DNA from 2 places in the Blastococcus sp. SYSU DS0510 genome. Region 1 is predicted to be linked to the other one. Evidence: predicted binding sites of a transcription regulator. Region 1 holds the regulator's gene; the other holds the start of a gene.
The links. Region 1 encodes LexA, which represses DNA repair genes until DNA is damaged. Its sites were predicted from a motif close to TCGAACANNTGTTCGA; they were not measured.
Positions count from the first base shown of each region.

Region 2: the regulator LexA is predicted to act here: its motif matches at 4,230-4,245, upstream of ACI79P_RS10080 (DUF6504 family protein).

Region 1 covers NZ_JBJHAC010000004.1:211,752-219,183, reverse strand. The annotation lists gene ACI79P_RS05420 (phosphatase PAP2 family protein) at 1-152, shown strand, start outside; gene ACI79P_RS05415 (hypothetical protein) at 124-1,209, shown strand; gene lexA (transcriptional repressor LexA) at 1,213-1,899, opposite strand; gene ACI79P_RS05405 (LysM peptidoglycan-binding domain-containing protein) at 2,432-2,677, shown strand; gene ACI79P_RS05400 (hypothetical protein) at 2,788-3,525, shown strand; gene nrdR (transcriptional regulator NrdR) at 3,985-4,506, shown strand; gene ACI79P_RS05390 (vitamin B12-dependent ribonucleotide reductase) at 4,650-7,432, shown strand, end outside.
Region 2 covers NZ_JBJHAC010000010.1:66,387-73,818, reverse strand. The annotation lists gene ACI79P_RS10100 (phytoene desaturase family protein) at 1-1,317, opposite strand, end outside; gene ACI79P_RS10095 (GNAT family N-acetyltransferase) at 1,314-1,907, opposite strand; gene ACI79P_RS10090 (YbaK/EbsC family protein) at 1,904-2,470, opposite strand; gene ACI79P_RS10085 (HNH endonuclease signature motif containing protein) at 2,703-4,010, shown strand; gene ACI79P_RS10080 (DUF6504 family protein) at 4,334-4,657, shown strand; gene ACI79P_RS10075 (SAV_6107 family HEPN domain-containing protein) at 4,657-5,154, shown strand; gene ACI79P_RS10070 (DNA polymerase III subunit alpha) at 5,151-7,432, shown strand, end outside.

The DNA.
Region 1 (7,432 bases):
GGGTGGCGATGGTGTCGCTCGACTTCCACTGGGTCACCGACGCGCTCGTCGGGGCCGCCGTCGGCATCGTCCTGTTGGGCGTGGTTCATGCACTGGACGCGGTGGTTCTGTCACGCTGGGTACGTGCCCGAGCAGGCCGTCCCCGTCCCTGACCGCGCCCGGACGTGCCGGCTCCTCGCCGCGAGCACCCTGGTCGTCGGCACGGTCGTGCTGGCGCCCGATCCGGCTCACGCGGAGGCGCCCGCCCCGGTGGCACCCACCGCCGCCTCGCCCGCCCCGCCGGCACCGGCCCCTGAGGTCCGGTGCTCGATCACCGACCCGCGGCTCGCCGAGCTCTCCGGCCTGGTGGTCGTGGGGGAGCAGATGCTCGCCCTCACCGACGGCGGCGACCAGGTCGCGGTGCACGGGCTGGACTCCTCCTGCGCCGTCGTCGACGTCCAGACCGGTGCGGCCGACCCGTTCGACCCCGAGGACCTCGGCGTGGCGTCCGACGGCAGCGTCTGGGTGGCCGACATCGGTGACAACGGCGGCGTCCGCCCGACCGTGGCGCTCCACGTGCTCTGGCCCGACGGCACGGCCGCGCTGCACCGGATGACCTACCCCGACGGCGCGCACGACGCCGAGGCACTGCTCCTGGCCCCGGACGGGACCCCCTACCTCGTCACCAAGGAGGTCCTCGGGTCCAGCGGCGTGTACCGGCCGGCCGGCGCGCTCGTGGACGGCGGCGTGGTGCCGCTGGAGCGGGTGGGCACGGTGAACATCACCCTGACGGGGACCCCGGGTGGGCCGGTGGGCCGAGCCGGGCAGCTCCTCATCACCGGAGGCGCCGTGGCGGTCGACGGCAGTGCGCTGGCCCTGCGCACCTACACCGACGCCTACGTCTGGCCCCTGGCCGGTTCCGACATCGTCGGTGCGCTGGCCCGGGAGCCGACGCGGGTGGCGCTCCCGGAGTCGCCGCAGGGCGAGGCGATCAGCTTCACCGCCGACAGCCGAGCGCTCGTGGTCGCGAGCGAGGGGCTGCCCAGCCCCGTCACGGTGGTGCCGGTGCCGGCCGGAGCGGCGAGCACGGCTCCCCCCGACGCTGTCCCGCTGCCCTCCTTCGCCGAGCTCACCCGGTCGGACCGGTCGCCGATCGCCGCGGCCCTGATCGCCGCCGGCGTGGCGACGATCGCGGTCTGGCTGACCGGACGGCTGCGCCGCCGGACCTGAGGGTCAGACGCGCCGCAGGACCGAGACCACCCGGCCGAGGATGGTCGCCTCGTCGCCCGGAATGGGCTCGTACGCCGGGTTGTGCGGCAGCAGCCACACGTGGCCGTCGCGCCGCTTGTAGGTCTTGACCGTCGCCTCGCCGTCGATCATCGCGGCGACGATCTCGCCGTTCTCGGCCGTCGGCTGCTGGCGGACGACGACCCAGTCGCCGTCGCAGATCGCCGCCTCGACCATCGAGTCACCGGCCACCTTGAGCATGAAGACCGTGCCCTCGCCGACCAGCTCGCGCGGCAGGGGGAAGACGTCCTCCACCGCCTGCTCGGCCAGGACGGGACCACCGGCAGCGATCCGCCCGACGAGCGGGACGTAGGTGGGCGCCGACGCCTGCATGCCGTCACCGACCACCGGCGGCTCGGCGTGCGCGGCCACTCCGCGGGCGGCGTCGCCGGGGAGCCGGACGTCGAGGGCGCGCGGACGGTTCGGATCGCGCCGCAGCCACCCCTTCTTCTGCAGGACCGACAGCTGGTGCGCGACCGAGGACGCCGAGGACAGGCCCACCGCCTCGCCGATCTCGCGGACCGAGGGTGGGTACCCACGGCGATCGATCGAGTCGCGGATCACCTCGAGGACCCGGCGCTGCCGCTGGGTGAGGCCGTCGCCGTCCGCCGTGCGGTCGGGGAATGCCCGCACCGACGCGGAACCGTCAGCCTCCCGGGCCGTTGCCCTGGTGCCGCGACCGGCGCCGGAGGTCCCCTTCGAGTCCGCCACGTCTCCTCCTCGCCGGCTGCCCGTGCAGCGCTCGACCGTCGTCGTCGAGTGGAACCGTAGCGCCGATCGCCGCCCAGTTCAAACAGGTGTTCGAAAGTTCCCCGTGTCGCATCGCTTCTGTCGGTCCCGTCCGGTAGACATCGGACAGACGTTCGAATCGAACGTGTGTTCGGACCGGCTCACGTCGGTCGGGAGGGTGGGAGACATGAACGGCGGCGCTGCGCTGCGGGTTCCCGGCGGGTCGCCGGTCGGTGGAGGTGAGGCGGGCGCCGGGACCCCGCCCGGCCGGCACCTCCGGGTGCTGCCCCCGCCGACGTCCTACTCAGCGGCCGTCGCGCACCGGGTGGGGGAGCCCGCGCGGCGCCTGACCGTCGTGCGAACGGCCCCCGGTAGCAGGAGCGCCGCTCCGCGGCCGCCGCTGCGGCTGACCGCGCGTGGGCGCCGGGCGGTGGCGGTGGCCGTTCTGCTGCTCGGCCTCGGGCTGGTCGCCCTGGCCGGTGCGGTGCTGGGCGAGGCCGACGGCGGGCTCGAGCTGATGGGGACGACCCAGGTCATCGTCGAGCCGGGCGACACCCTGTGGTCCATCGCCGGCGCGGTGGCCGAGGGGCGGGACGTGCGGGACGTCATCGTGGACATCCGACAGCTGAACCGGCTCGACACCGCACAGATCACCCCTGGTCAGGTGCTGCTGCTGCCCTGACGGGTGCCCCTGCACCACGCGAGACGTTCACAATGCGGATCGGCGACTTCGTCAACCCTGCGTATGGGCACGTTCACGCTGAGTGCTGGTCATCCGCTTACGGTCGTCGCGTGTCGAGCGTCATGGAGAACCGCGCCGCCGTGTTCACCCGTCATCCCCAGGCCGTCGACGTACTGCACGCCGGTGCCTGGCGGGCAGGGGAGCTGCTGGGTTGGCGGCACGACGACTCCGGCGCGTGCCAGATGTGGGTGCGGACCGTGGTCGACGGGGTCGAGCAGGCGATGTGGACGGCGCTGGACACCGTGCGGCTCCCGGAACCCGCGTCCGCTCGTCCCGGGACGCAGCTGATGGCCGCGCAGCCGGCGCTTCGGTCGGGTGGTGGTCGGCCGACCGACCCCGAGGCGACCGCCAGCCTCCCTCGGGTGCGCGACAGCCGCCCCGAGCGGTCGGCTCCGGCTCGCACGGGTGGTCGCCGACGCGCACCCGAGGGCGACGAGGTCCGGGCGGCGACCGCCTCCTCCGTGCCCGTGCACCCGCCCGGTCGGCACCGCGCACCGGCCATCGCGCCGGGCCCGGTCGTCGGGCGGCACCGGGCGGCCGACGCCGACCTCGTCCCCCTCGTCGCCGGGGGCACGCCGGCCGCGTCGTCCCCGGTCCGGGACGGGGGTGTACCTGCCTGGGCGATCCCGGCCGCGCGCTCCGCGCCGCCCGTGGAGCTGCGACCGCTCGGGCGCGACTGGACCCCGCCGGCGGATCTCGAGCCCGAGCTGCTGACCCGCCCCATGCGGTTGAGCGACCAGATCCCGCACTCCCGCCGACCCCGGGTGGACGGGTCCCTCAGCGCCTGATCGGCAGGCGGCGCGCGCACCGGCGCCGGGCCTTCGCGGTTGCGCGCCCCGCCGCGTCCGGCCCTGCGTCCGTGGTTGTGCGGGCGGGGCGCCCGGCGGCTGCGCCCCCGCGCCGGCGCGGGCGGCCGGAGCTCCTGCCCGCCGCGCGCCGACCGACCCCTGTGCAGCCGGGCCGCCGCGGCGGGGCCCGCGCCGGCGTGTCGCCGCGGTGTGTCTGTGACGGCTGGCGCCCGCTGTTCCGCCTGCGCACGGCAGTGTCGGGGCGGAACACGCCGAGCCGACGATCACTTGCACATCTTGTGTGGGCCGTCCTAGGGTTCCCCTACATCTAGTAGTTACAAAGCTGTAAGCCCGTCCACAGGCCGATCCTCAGGTTCTCCCCGTCGCATCCACCGGATGTCCCCAGGGGGGTCCACAGGCGGCCCGTGGCAGGCCCACCGGCGGAGGAGGTGAACCACCGTGCGCTGCCCGTTCTGCCACAACTCCGACAGCCGGGTCATCGACTCCCGGGAGACCGACGAGGGCGCCACCACGCGTCGTCGTCGTTCGTGCCCGGCCTGCGGGCGGCGGTTCACCACCGTCGAGGAAGCGGTGCTCGCCGTCGTCAAGCGCAACGGCGTCAGCGAGCCGTTCAACCGCAGCAAGGTGGTCGCCGGCGTCCGGCGGGCCTGCCAGGGCCGGCCCGTCGACGAGGACCAGCTCAAGCTCCTCGCCCAGCAGGTGGAGGACGCCGTCCGCGCCACCGGCGCCGCGGAGGTGCCGAGCCACGAGGTCGGCCTGGCCATCCTCGGCCCGCTCCGCGAGCTCGACGAGGTGGCCTACCTGCGGTTCGCCAGCGTCTACCGGTCCTTCACCTCGGTGGCGGACTTCGAACGGGAGATCGCCGAGCTCAAGGCCCGGCAGCCCGCCTCGTCACCGGGGGAGACGGGTCCGCCCGCGCCCCGGCAGCCGGTCCCCACCGGCACCGGCGCCGGCACCTAGAAGTGTCGGTACCACCCGATAGACAGCAGTTCGAGCAGTTACCGATCGCGGCTCTTCCCCAGCCCTCGATCCGCCACCGCGCAGCACCACCGCGCAACCCCGCGACGCACCACGCGACACACGACCAGGGAGAGCTCCACACCATGACCGACACCGACGACCGCGTGGCCGGCCCCCGCACCCGCCGCAGCACCAAGACGCCCAGCCGGGGCAAGGGCCTCAAGATCAAGCGCGTCTTCACCACCGCTGGTGTGCACCCCTACGACGAGGTGACCTGGGAGCGTCGCGACGTCGTCATGACCAACTGGCGGGACGGCTCGATCAACTTCGAGCAGCGCGGTGTCGAGTTCCCCGCCGAGTGGAGCATCAACGCCACCAACATCGTCACCACGAAGTACTTCCGCGGCGCCGTCGGCACCGCGCAGCGCGAGACCAGCCTGCGCCAGCTCATCGACCGGGTGGTGCTCACCTACACCGAGGCCGGCCGCGAGCACGGCTACTTCGCCACCGAGGGCGACGCCGAGATCTTCGAGCACGAGCTGACCTGGATGCTGCTGCACCAGTACTTCAGCTTCAACAGCCCCGTCTGGTTCAACGTGGGCACGAGCGCCCCGCAGCAGGTCAGCGCCTGCTTCATCCTCGCCGTCGACGACGAGATGGACTCGATCCTCAACTGGTACCGCGAGGAGGGCCTGATCTTCAAGGGCGGCTCCGGTGCCGGCCTGAACCTCTCCCGGATCCGCTCCTCCAAGGAACTGCTGTCCTCCGGCGGCACCGCCTCCGGGCCGGTCTCCTTCATGCGCGGCGCCGACGCCTCCGCGGGCACCATCAAGTCCGGTGGCGCGACCCGCCGCGCGGCGAAGATGGTCGTCCTCGACATCGACCACCCCGACATCGAGGAGTTCATCGAGACCAAGGCGCGCGAGGAGGACAAGATCCGCGCGCTGCGCGACGCCGGTTACGACATGGACCTCGGCGGCAAGGACATCACCAGCGTCCAGTACCAGAACGCCAACAACTCGGTCCGCGTCTCCGACGAGTTCATGCGCGCCGTGGAGGAGGGCGACGAGTTCGGGCTGCGCGCCCGCCTCGACGGCTCGGTGATCGAGACCGTCGACGCCAAGGCCCTGTTCCGCAAGGTCACCCAGGCCGCCTGGGAGTGCGCCGACCCGGGCATCCAGTACGACGACACGATCAACGACTGGCACACCAACCCCGAGACCGGCCGCATCAACGCGTCCAACCCGTGCTCGGAGTACATGAGCCTGGACAACAGCTCGTGCAACCTGGCGTCGCTGAACCTCATGAAGTTCCTCAAGGACGACGGCACGTTCGACGCCAAGAACTTCGTGAAGGCCGTCGAGCTGGTCATCACCGCGATGGACATCTCGATCTGCTTCGCCGACTTCCCGACCGAGCCGATCGGTGAGACGACCCGGGCCTACCGCCAGCTGGGCATCGGCTACGCCAACCTGGGCGCGTTGCTCATGGCCACCGGCCACGCCTACGACTCGCGCGGCGGCCAGACGCTGGCCGCGGCGATCACCTCGCTGATGACCGGCACCGCCTACCGGCGTTCGGCCGAGCTCGCCGGGATCGTCGGCCCGTACGAGGGCTACGCCCGCAACGCCGACGCCCACGCCCGGGTCATGCGGAAGCACGCCGCGGCCAACGACGCCATCCGCCCGGTCGGCGCCGACGACGCCGACGTGCTCAAGATCGCCACCCAGCAGTGGCAGGAGTGCCTGGAGATCGGCGCCGACAACGGCTGGCGCAACGCCCAGGCCTCGGTGCTGGCTCCCACCGGCACGATCGGCTTCATGATGGACTGCGACACGACCGGCATCGAGCCGGACTTCTCGCTGGTCAAGTTCAAGAAGCTGGTCGGCGGCGGCTCCATGCAGATCGTCAACCAGACGGTGCCGCGGGCGCTGCGCAGCCTGGGCTACCAGGAGGAGCAGATCGAGGCGATCGTCGAGTACATCGCCGAGCACGGCCACGTCGTCGACGCGCCCAGCCTGCGCCCGGAGCACTACGAGGTCTTCGACTGCGCCATGGGCGAGCGGGCCATCTCCCCGATGGGCCACGTCCGCATGATGGCCGCCGTCCAGCCCTTCATCTCCGGCGCGATCAGCAAGACGGTGAACATGCCGGAGACGGCGACCGTCGAGGACGTCGAGACGATCTACTTCCAGGGCTGGAAGATGGGTCTGAAGGCGCTCGCGATCTACCGCGACAACTGCAAGGTCGGTCAGCCGCTCTCCGGTGGCAAGGGCAAGAACGACGGGACCAAGGACGAGGTCAAGGTCGAGGCCACCGCCTCCACCGCCCTGTCGCACCCGGTCCGCAAGCGCCTGCCCAAGAAGCGGACGAGCGTCACCACCTCGTTCAGCGTCGCCGGCGCCGAGGGCTACATGACCGCCGGGATGTACGAGGACGGCAGCCTCGGCGAGGTCTTCCTGAAGCTCGGCAAGCAGGGCTCGACCCTGGCCGGTGTCATGGACGCCTTCTCGATCGGCATCTCGCTGGCGCTGCAGCACGGTGTGCCGCTGGAGACCTACATCTCCAAGTTCACCAACATGCGCTTCGAGCCGGCCGGCATGACCGACGACCCGGACATCCGGATCGCCCAGTCGGTGATGGACTACATCTTCCGGCGCCTGGCGCTGGACCACCTGCCCGTCGAGAAGCGGGCCGGCCTGGGCATCTTCACCGCCGAGGAGCGGGCGGCGCAGGTCTCCGGCTACGGGGCCTCCGCGTCGACGGCCACCGTCCAGGAGGAGGAGGTCGACCTGGAGCAGCTGCGTGGCTCCGCGCCGATCGAGACCGCCAAGACGGAGGAGAAGGTCACCCCCGAGGGCCCGAAGTCGGTCAAGGAGGCACACTCCTCGGCCGAGCTCCTCGAGCTGGTCACCGGCACCGCCAC
Region 2 (7,432 bases), on a different contig from region 1:
CCCGGGGGCGTAGCGGTCGACGGCGTCCACCAGCCGCCGGGCCTCGGCGTCGGCGAGGGCGTCCCAGTCGGCGCCGCCGGCCAGCGCGTACGGGTACCACTGGCCCCAGATGGTGACGACGTGCTGCCCCGGCGGGGCCAGCGTGGCGTCGCTGGCGGAGAACGACATCGCCAGCGGCACCGGCTCGCGGGGCACCCGGCCGGCGCCCCAGTCACCGTGCGCCGCGGCCAGCCGGGCGCGGTCGGTGCAGAGCAGCTGGAGGCCCCGCAGCGCCTCCGGCCCGGCCCCGGGGTAGGACGGCGGGGCGTCGGTCAGCGCCCGCACGACCAGGCCGAAGCCGTTGCCGACCGGCGGCGCGGCCTCGGCGAGCACCGGGGGCGCGGCGTCCCCGGCGAGTTGGCGCGTCACGCCGATGTGGCAGGCGGCGACCACCGAGGACGCCCGCACGACCCGGCCGGACCGGGTCTCCACGCCGGCGACGCGGCCGTCCTCCACGAGCAACCGCGCGGCGCCGTCGCCGAGCACCACCCGGCCGCCGTCGGACTCCAGCCGGCGGCGCAGCGCCTGCGTCAGCCCACCCGAGCCGCCCACCGGGTGGCCGGGCGGGACGTCGTGCAGCAGCGCCACCCAGCCGACCATCGCCGCGGTGCCCGGCTCGGACATCGGCGGGCCGGACTGCGCGCCGAACCACGCCAGCGCCGCCTTGAGCCGCTCGCTGGTGAACCACTTGTCCAGCAGCGCGTCGCCGGAGCCCAGGAAGTCGACGGCCAGCTCGCCGCCCGGGGTGCGCGGACGCCCCTCCGCCGGCGCGCCCAGCGGCCAGAACGAGCGGAGCAGGCCGCCGGCCGACGGCGCCCGGCCGAACGAGGCGACGACGGCGCGGCTGCGCGGCCCCCACACCTCGACGAAGCGGCGGTAGGCGGCGGCGTCGTCCGGACCGCAGGCGGCCTCGATCGAGGCGCAGGTGGCGTCCAGGTCGACGGAGAGGACCAGCGGCCGGCCGTCCGGGCCCGGGTCGCCGGGGGAGGGCGCGGGCGCGAAGCCCCACGGGTCGCAGTCGATGTAGCGGAGGCCGTGCTCGGCCAGCGCGAGCTCCTCGACGATGCCGCTGTGCCGGACGATGACGTGCGCGCTGGACCCGCGGTCCACGCGCACCCCGGGCCAGCGCTCCACGGTGGAGACCGCCCCGCCGAGGACCTCGTCGGACTCGAGGACCTCCACGGAGAGGCCTTCGCGGGCGAGGTAGCAGGCGGCCACGAGGCCGTTGTGGCCGGAGCCCACGACGACGACGTCCACGGCACCGGGGGAGGCGGTCACGCCCGGGAGTTCGTCGCGGAGGGGCCGGGTGGATGCAGCGGGAGCCGCGCGCCGAGGATCGCGAAGGGCCTCGAGTCGCCCGGGAAGTGGTAGCCGCGGGCGAGGTCGACGAACCCGTCGGCGCGGTAGAGCCGGAACGCCTTGGTGTCGGCGTCCGGCGTGGAGAGCAGCGCCACCGGGTGCGGCAGCCCCTCCACCAGGGCGTGCAGCAGCTGCCGGCCGAGGCCCTGGCTCTGCGCGTCGGGGTGCACGTGCAGCTCGCACACCTCGAAGGCGCCGGGCAGCCACTTCTTCGCCGTCCGCCGGTCGAGCGCGGCCCGCACCTGGTCGTGCCACCACTGCCCGGGGGCGATGAGGTAGCCGTAGCCGAACCCGACCAGCCGCTCGCCCTCGGGGGTGCGGGCGAAGGCGCCCACCGCGCGGAACCCGGGGCGCTCGGTGTGCTGGACGGCGTAGCCGTACCGGCCGGCGACGATGCCCGAGTCGTAGCCCATGGCCAGGCCGTAGATCGCCAGCACCTCGTGCATGTGCTCACGCATCCACGGGGCCGGGAGCTCGAGGATGCGGGTGGCGTTGCGCGTCCCCGTCACTGGGCGGTCGCCCCTTCGGCGTCCGGGCGCTGGGCGTCCGGGAGGGGGGTGCCCCCGAGGGTGGTGGCGGTCCCGTCCAGCGGCCCGCCGCCGACCTCGGCCGCGGTGCCTGCGGTGATGCGCAGCAGCTCGTCGTAGGTGGTGGGGAAGACCGCCGCCGGGTGCCCGGCCGCGGCCCACAGCCGGTCGTACCGGGCGAGCTCCACGTCGACCAGGGTGCCGAGGGGGGCGGGGTGCCCCACGGGGGCCACCCCGCCGATGGGCTGGCCGGTGTGCTCGCGGACGACGTCGGCGGGGGCGGGGACCAGGGAGCCGATGCCGAGCAGCCCCGCGACCTGGATGACGTCGACGCGGTGGGCGCCGCTGGTGAGGACCAGCAGGGGCGAACCGTCGGCGAGGAAGACCAGGCTGTTGACGATCGCGCCGACCGGCACGCCGAGCACCTGGGCGGCGGCGGCCGCGGTGCGGACCTCCGCGGGGAGGATGCGGACCTCACCCTCGGCGCCGGCCGCGGCGAGGGCACGGGCGACGGCGGCCACCCGGGGGTGCGGGGGTGGGCTCATGCGTCGATCCTGCCACCGCCCGAGGGCGCGCGCCCCCGGCGGTGCGGGCCGCCGCGGTGCAGCCGTCGAACCGGCCGATCCCTGCATCCCTCTGGGCGCCTGACCAGCGATGTCGTACCTCCTGCCTACCGTGTGGAGGACGACGAGGGCGCACAGCCGGCCGGCGACGGCGTGCCGATGCCGTTGCTCCCCGGCGAGGTGGTGCCGCCGGCCCCGGAGAAGTTCGAGCTTGGTGTGCGACATCTGGTCGGCCGACGCCCACATGGCCCGGGAGTACGCCCGGCAGGCGGCCGCCATCGCGGAGCTGGCGCGCCGGCGCTCGGCGGAGCGGGATGCCGACTACGGCCCTCGCGGCGGGCCGGGGCCGGACTCCCGGGCGGCGCGTCCGGCTGCGCTGGCCGATGTCTCCGACGACTTCGTCTCCGAGCTGGCGACGATCCGCAACTGCTCCGAGGTCGAGGCCGGCCGCCTGGCCGTCGAGTCGATCCTGCTCATCACCAAGCTCGCCGCCACGTGGGCGGAGCTGTTCGCCGGGCGGCTGACGATCCGCAAGGCGCGGATCCTGCTCGACCTGCTCGGCGACGCCTCCGACGCCGTGGCCGCCGCGGTGCAGGCGCGGGTGCTCCCGGGAGCTGCGGACCGCCCGCCCTCCCGGCTGGGCGACCGGACCCGCTACCACCTCTACCGGGTGGACGCCGCGGCCAGGGAACGCCGTCGCAGGGAAACCGAGCGCAAGGCCGACGTGCACGTCCAGCGCACCGCCGACGACCTCGGCCGGCTGGTCATCGAGGGCCCGCTGCCGGCGGTGCACGTGGCCCGCGATGCGGTCGACCAGTACGCGCGGTGGATGCGCGCAGACGGGGACGACCGGCCGATGGGCGTGCTGCGCTCGACGGCGGCGCTGGACCTGATCCCGAGGCCGTGGGACACCAGTCGCCCGCCGGTGACCGCGCACCTGCACGTCCACGCCGCGCTGCCCTCGCTCCGGCACGACGCACCGGCCGGCGGGTCGGTGCACGTCGCCATCGACGACGCGGCGACCGGTGAGACCGTCGCGGTGGCCACCCGCGCCGAGCCCCGTCGCGCCGCCGGCCGGGGCCGTCGGGTGCGGCGCGGGAAGGCCTCGCGGGGCGCCCACCCGCCCGGGCAGCCCGACGGGCCAGACCTGCGGCCCCCTCCTCCGACCCTCGGGTACCGGCCCACCGCTGCCCAGGAACGGCTCGTCACCGTGCGCGACCGGCACTGCCGCATGCCCGGCTGCCGCCGTCGCGCCGGCCGCTGCGACATCGACCACGGTCAGGCCGTCGCCGACGGGGGCCCCACCGACTGCTGGAACCTGTGCTGCCTGTGCCGGCGGCACCACCGGATCAAGACCTTCGCCCGCGGCTGGTCGTTCACCCTGCTCCCCGACGGCCGGCTCGTCGTCCGCACCCCGTCGGGTGTCTCCCGGACCACCCGTCCGCCCGGCTGGTACCACGACCCTGAGCCGGAGCCGCCCTGGCTCGACGACCTCGCGCCCCCGGATCCGCTCCGCGCGTGAGGTCAGCCGGTGCCCGGCGCGTCGCCCGGCGGACCGGAGTGGCAGGTGGACGCTCGGGGACTGTCGGGGGCTTCGCCGGAGTCGTGGGCGGAGGCGGATTCGCCTGGTGCGGGCTGGGGCGGGGGTGGGCGGCGTGACTTCGACGAGCGCGGCCAGCTGTCCACAACACGCCGCGGCCCGGCTTGACGACGCGGGAGCGCTCCGGTCTACTGGACTTGTTCGAACACTTGTTCGAACGACGTGATCGGTCCGTCCTTACCGGCTCTCTTCCCCGCCGGTGGGGTGGCGGGCGTGCGCGCGGGGCGAGGCGTGGGGAGGCTGTCATGAGTCGGGTGCTCGGTGAGGTCGTCGGTCGGGCCGGCGAAGAGGTGCAGGTCGAACGTGGCCCGCTGGGCCCGGTGCAGTTCTGGCGCGGGCAGTCCCGGTACGTCGTGGGAGAACTGCTCGACTCCTGGGTGGAGACCGCGCCGTGGTGGCTCCGGGACGCCGAGGTGGGTGGCGCGTCGGACGACCTGGTCGCCCCCCGCGAGGTCTGGCGGGTGGAGGCGGTGCGGGCCGGGCGGTCCCGCATGAGCTTCGCCGGCGTCTACGACCTGACGTGGGACGCCGTCGGCAACCACTGGTGGCTCGTCCGGGTGCACGACTGATGGGCGCCGCACGAGCCGTGCCGGCCGGTCAGCTGCCGCTGCCGCCCGCGCTGCCCGCCGCGGCTGCGGGCCTGCTCGACCAGGCGCACCGCGGCCTGGCGGAGGCGGCCGCGGCCACCGATCCGCGGGAGCGGTATGCCACCGCGCACCTGGCGGCGCTCCGGGCCGCCGCCGCGGTGCTGGCCGCGCGCACCCGTCCCGAGGGCGGTCGCCGGCGCCCGCGCAGCGCCTGGGTGCTGCTCGCGGAGGTCGCCCCCGAGCTGGGGGAGTGGGCCACCTTCTTCGCCGCCGGTGCGGCCAAGCGCGCCGCGGCGGAGGCGGGGCTGTCCCGGGCGGTCACCGAGCGGGAGGCCGACGACCTGGTCCGCGACGTACGGGGCTTCCTCGCCGTGGTCGAGGCCGGGCTCGGCGTCGACGCGCTGCCCGAGCCGCCCCGCTACCCGCGGCCGCACGTGGTCGGCCGGACCCCGTCCCGGTCCGCCGGGCCCCGGCGGTGAGCGACCCCTTCGTCCACCTGCACGTCGCCTCCGGTTACTCCATGCGGTACGGGGCCAACCACCCCGCCGACCTGGTGGCACGGGCCGCCGAGCACGGCATGCCGGCCCTGGCCCTGACCGACCGGGACGGGCTCTACGGTGCGGTCAAGTTCGCGCTGGCCTGCCGGTCGGCCGGGGTGCGGCCGATCTTCGGTGTCGACCTGGCGGTGGCGCCGGCGCTGGGTACCAGCGTGCCGCCGGCGCTCGCGCACGTGCTGGGGGAGGACCCCGCCGCGGCCCGGTCCCCGCGGCCGCGGACCGCGACACCTCCGCGCCGGTCCCCGGCCCGCGGTGGGGTGAGCGTCGACCCGCGGCTGCCCCGGGTCACCTTCCTCGCGCGCGACGGCGCCGGCTGGCGCTCGCTGTGCCGGCTCACCAGCGCCACCCACCTGCGCGGCACGCGCGGCGAGCCGGTGAGCTCGCTGGCGATCGCCGCCGAGCACGCCACCGGGCTGGTGCCCCTGCTCGGTCCCGGCTCCCCGGTCGGCCGGGCCCTGCTCGCGGGGCGGGCCGACCTGGCCGTCGAGCAGCTGGACGCCTGGCGCGCGGTCTTCGGCCCGGGGCTGGCGCTGGAGGTGGTGCACCACCGCGGCCGGGGCGACCGGCAGCGCGCCCAGGCGCTGCTCCGGTTCGCCGCCGAGCAGCAGGTGCCGGTGGTCCTGAGCAACGCGGTCCGGTACGTCGACGCTCTCGACGCCCCCACCGCCGACGTCCTGGACGCCGCCCGGCGGCTGGTCCCGCTGGGTGCCCGGCACGTCGACCGCACCACGGCCGAGGGCTACCTGAAGTCGGGCAAGGAGATGGCCGAGGTCGCCGAGGACCTCACCGGCCCCGACCGGGATGCCGCCCTGCGGCTGCTCGAACGCACCGCCCGGCTGGCCGAGCAGTGCGCCGTCGACCCCGCCGGCGACCTGGGCATCGGCAGCGTCCGCTACCCCGAGCTCGACGTCGTCACCACGCCGGCGGAGCGGGGGATGGGCCCGGCGCAGGTGCTGCGCGCCCGGTGCGAGGCGGGGCTGGGGCGGCGGGGCATGGCGCCCACGACCCGGGTGCGGCAGCGGCTCGAGGAGGAGCTCGGGGTCATCGACTCCCTCGGCTACCCGTCCTACTTCCTGACCGTCGCGGACGTGGTCGACCTCATCAAGAGCTTGAGGGTTCGCGCGGCGGCGCGCGGATCGGGCGCCGGCAGCCTGGTCACCTACCTGCTGGGCATCTCCGACGTCGACCCGCTGCGCTACGGGCTGCTGATGGAGCGGTTCCTCTCGCCGCTGCGCCACCAGCTGCCCGACATCGACATCGACGTGGAGTCCGCCCGGCGGATGGAGGTCTACGACGCGGTCATCGACCGCTTCGGCGCCGACCGGGTCAGCTGCATCTCGATGATGGACACCTACCGGGTGCGCCACGCCATCCGCGACGTCGGTGCGGCGCTCGGCCTGCCGCCGGCGGAGGTCGACGCGGTTGCCAAGGCGTTCCCGCACATCCGCGCCAACCAGGTGCACGCCGCGCTGCGGGACCTGCCCGAGCTGCGGGCCAGCCGGTACGGCTCGCGCCGGGCCGGCGGCACCGGTGACCTCGACCTGCTGTTCGACCTGGTGTCCCGGCTCGACGGGCTGCCCCGGCACATCGCGTTGCACCCGTGCGGGGTGCTGCTCTCCGACGCCACGCTGCTGGACCGCACGCCGGTGGAGAGCAGCTATCTCGGCTACCCGATGAGCCAGTTCGACAAGGACGACGTCGAGGAGCTGGGGCTGCTCAAGCTGGACCTGCTGGGCATCCGGATGCAGTCGGCGATCGCGCACGCCCTCGACGAGATCGAGCGGACCGATGGCGAGACCGTCGACATCGACGCGATCCCGCGGGACGACCCGACGACGTTCGAGCTGATCCGCAGCACCCGCACGCTCGGCATGTTCCAGATCGAGTCGCCGGGGCAGCGGGAGCTGGTCGGCAAGTTCGGCCCCCGGACGTTCGAGGACATCATCATCGACATCTCGCTGTTCCGGCCCGGGCCGGTGAAGAGCGACATGGTCACCCCGTTCCTCATGGCCCGGAACGGCTGGCGCGACGCCGAGTACCCCCACCCCGACCTGGAGTTCGCTCTCGCCGAGACCGCCGGGGTGGTGGTCTTCCACGAGCAGGTGCTGCAGGTGGTGGCCCGGATGGCCGGTTGCACGCTGGCCGAGGCCGACGAGGTGCGCCGGGCGCTGGGGGAGAAGGACGCCCACCCCGAGGTGCG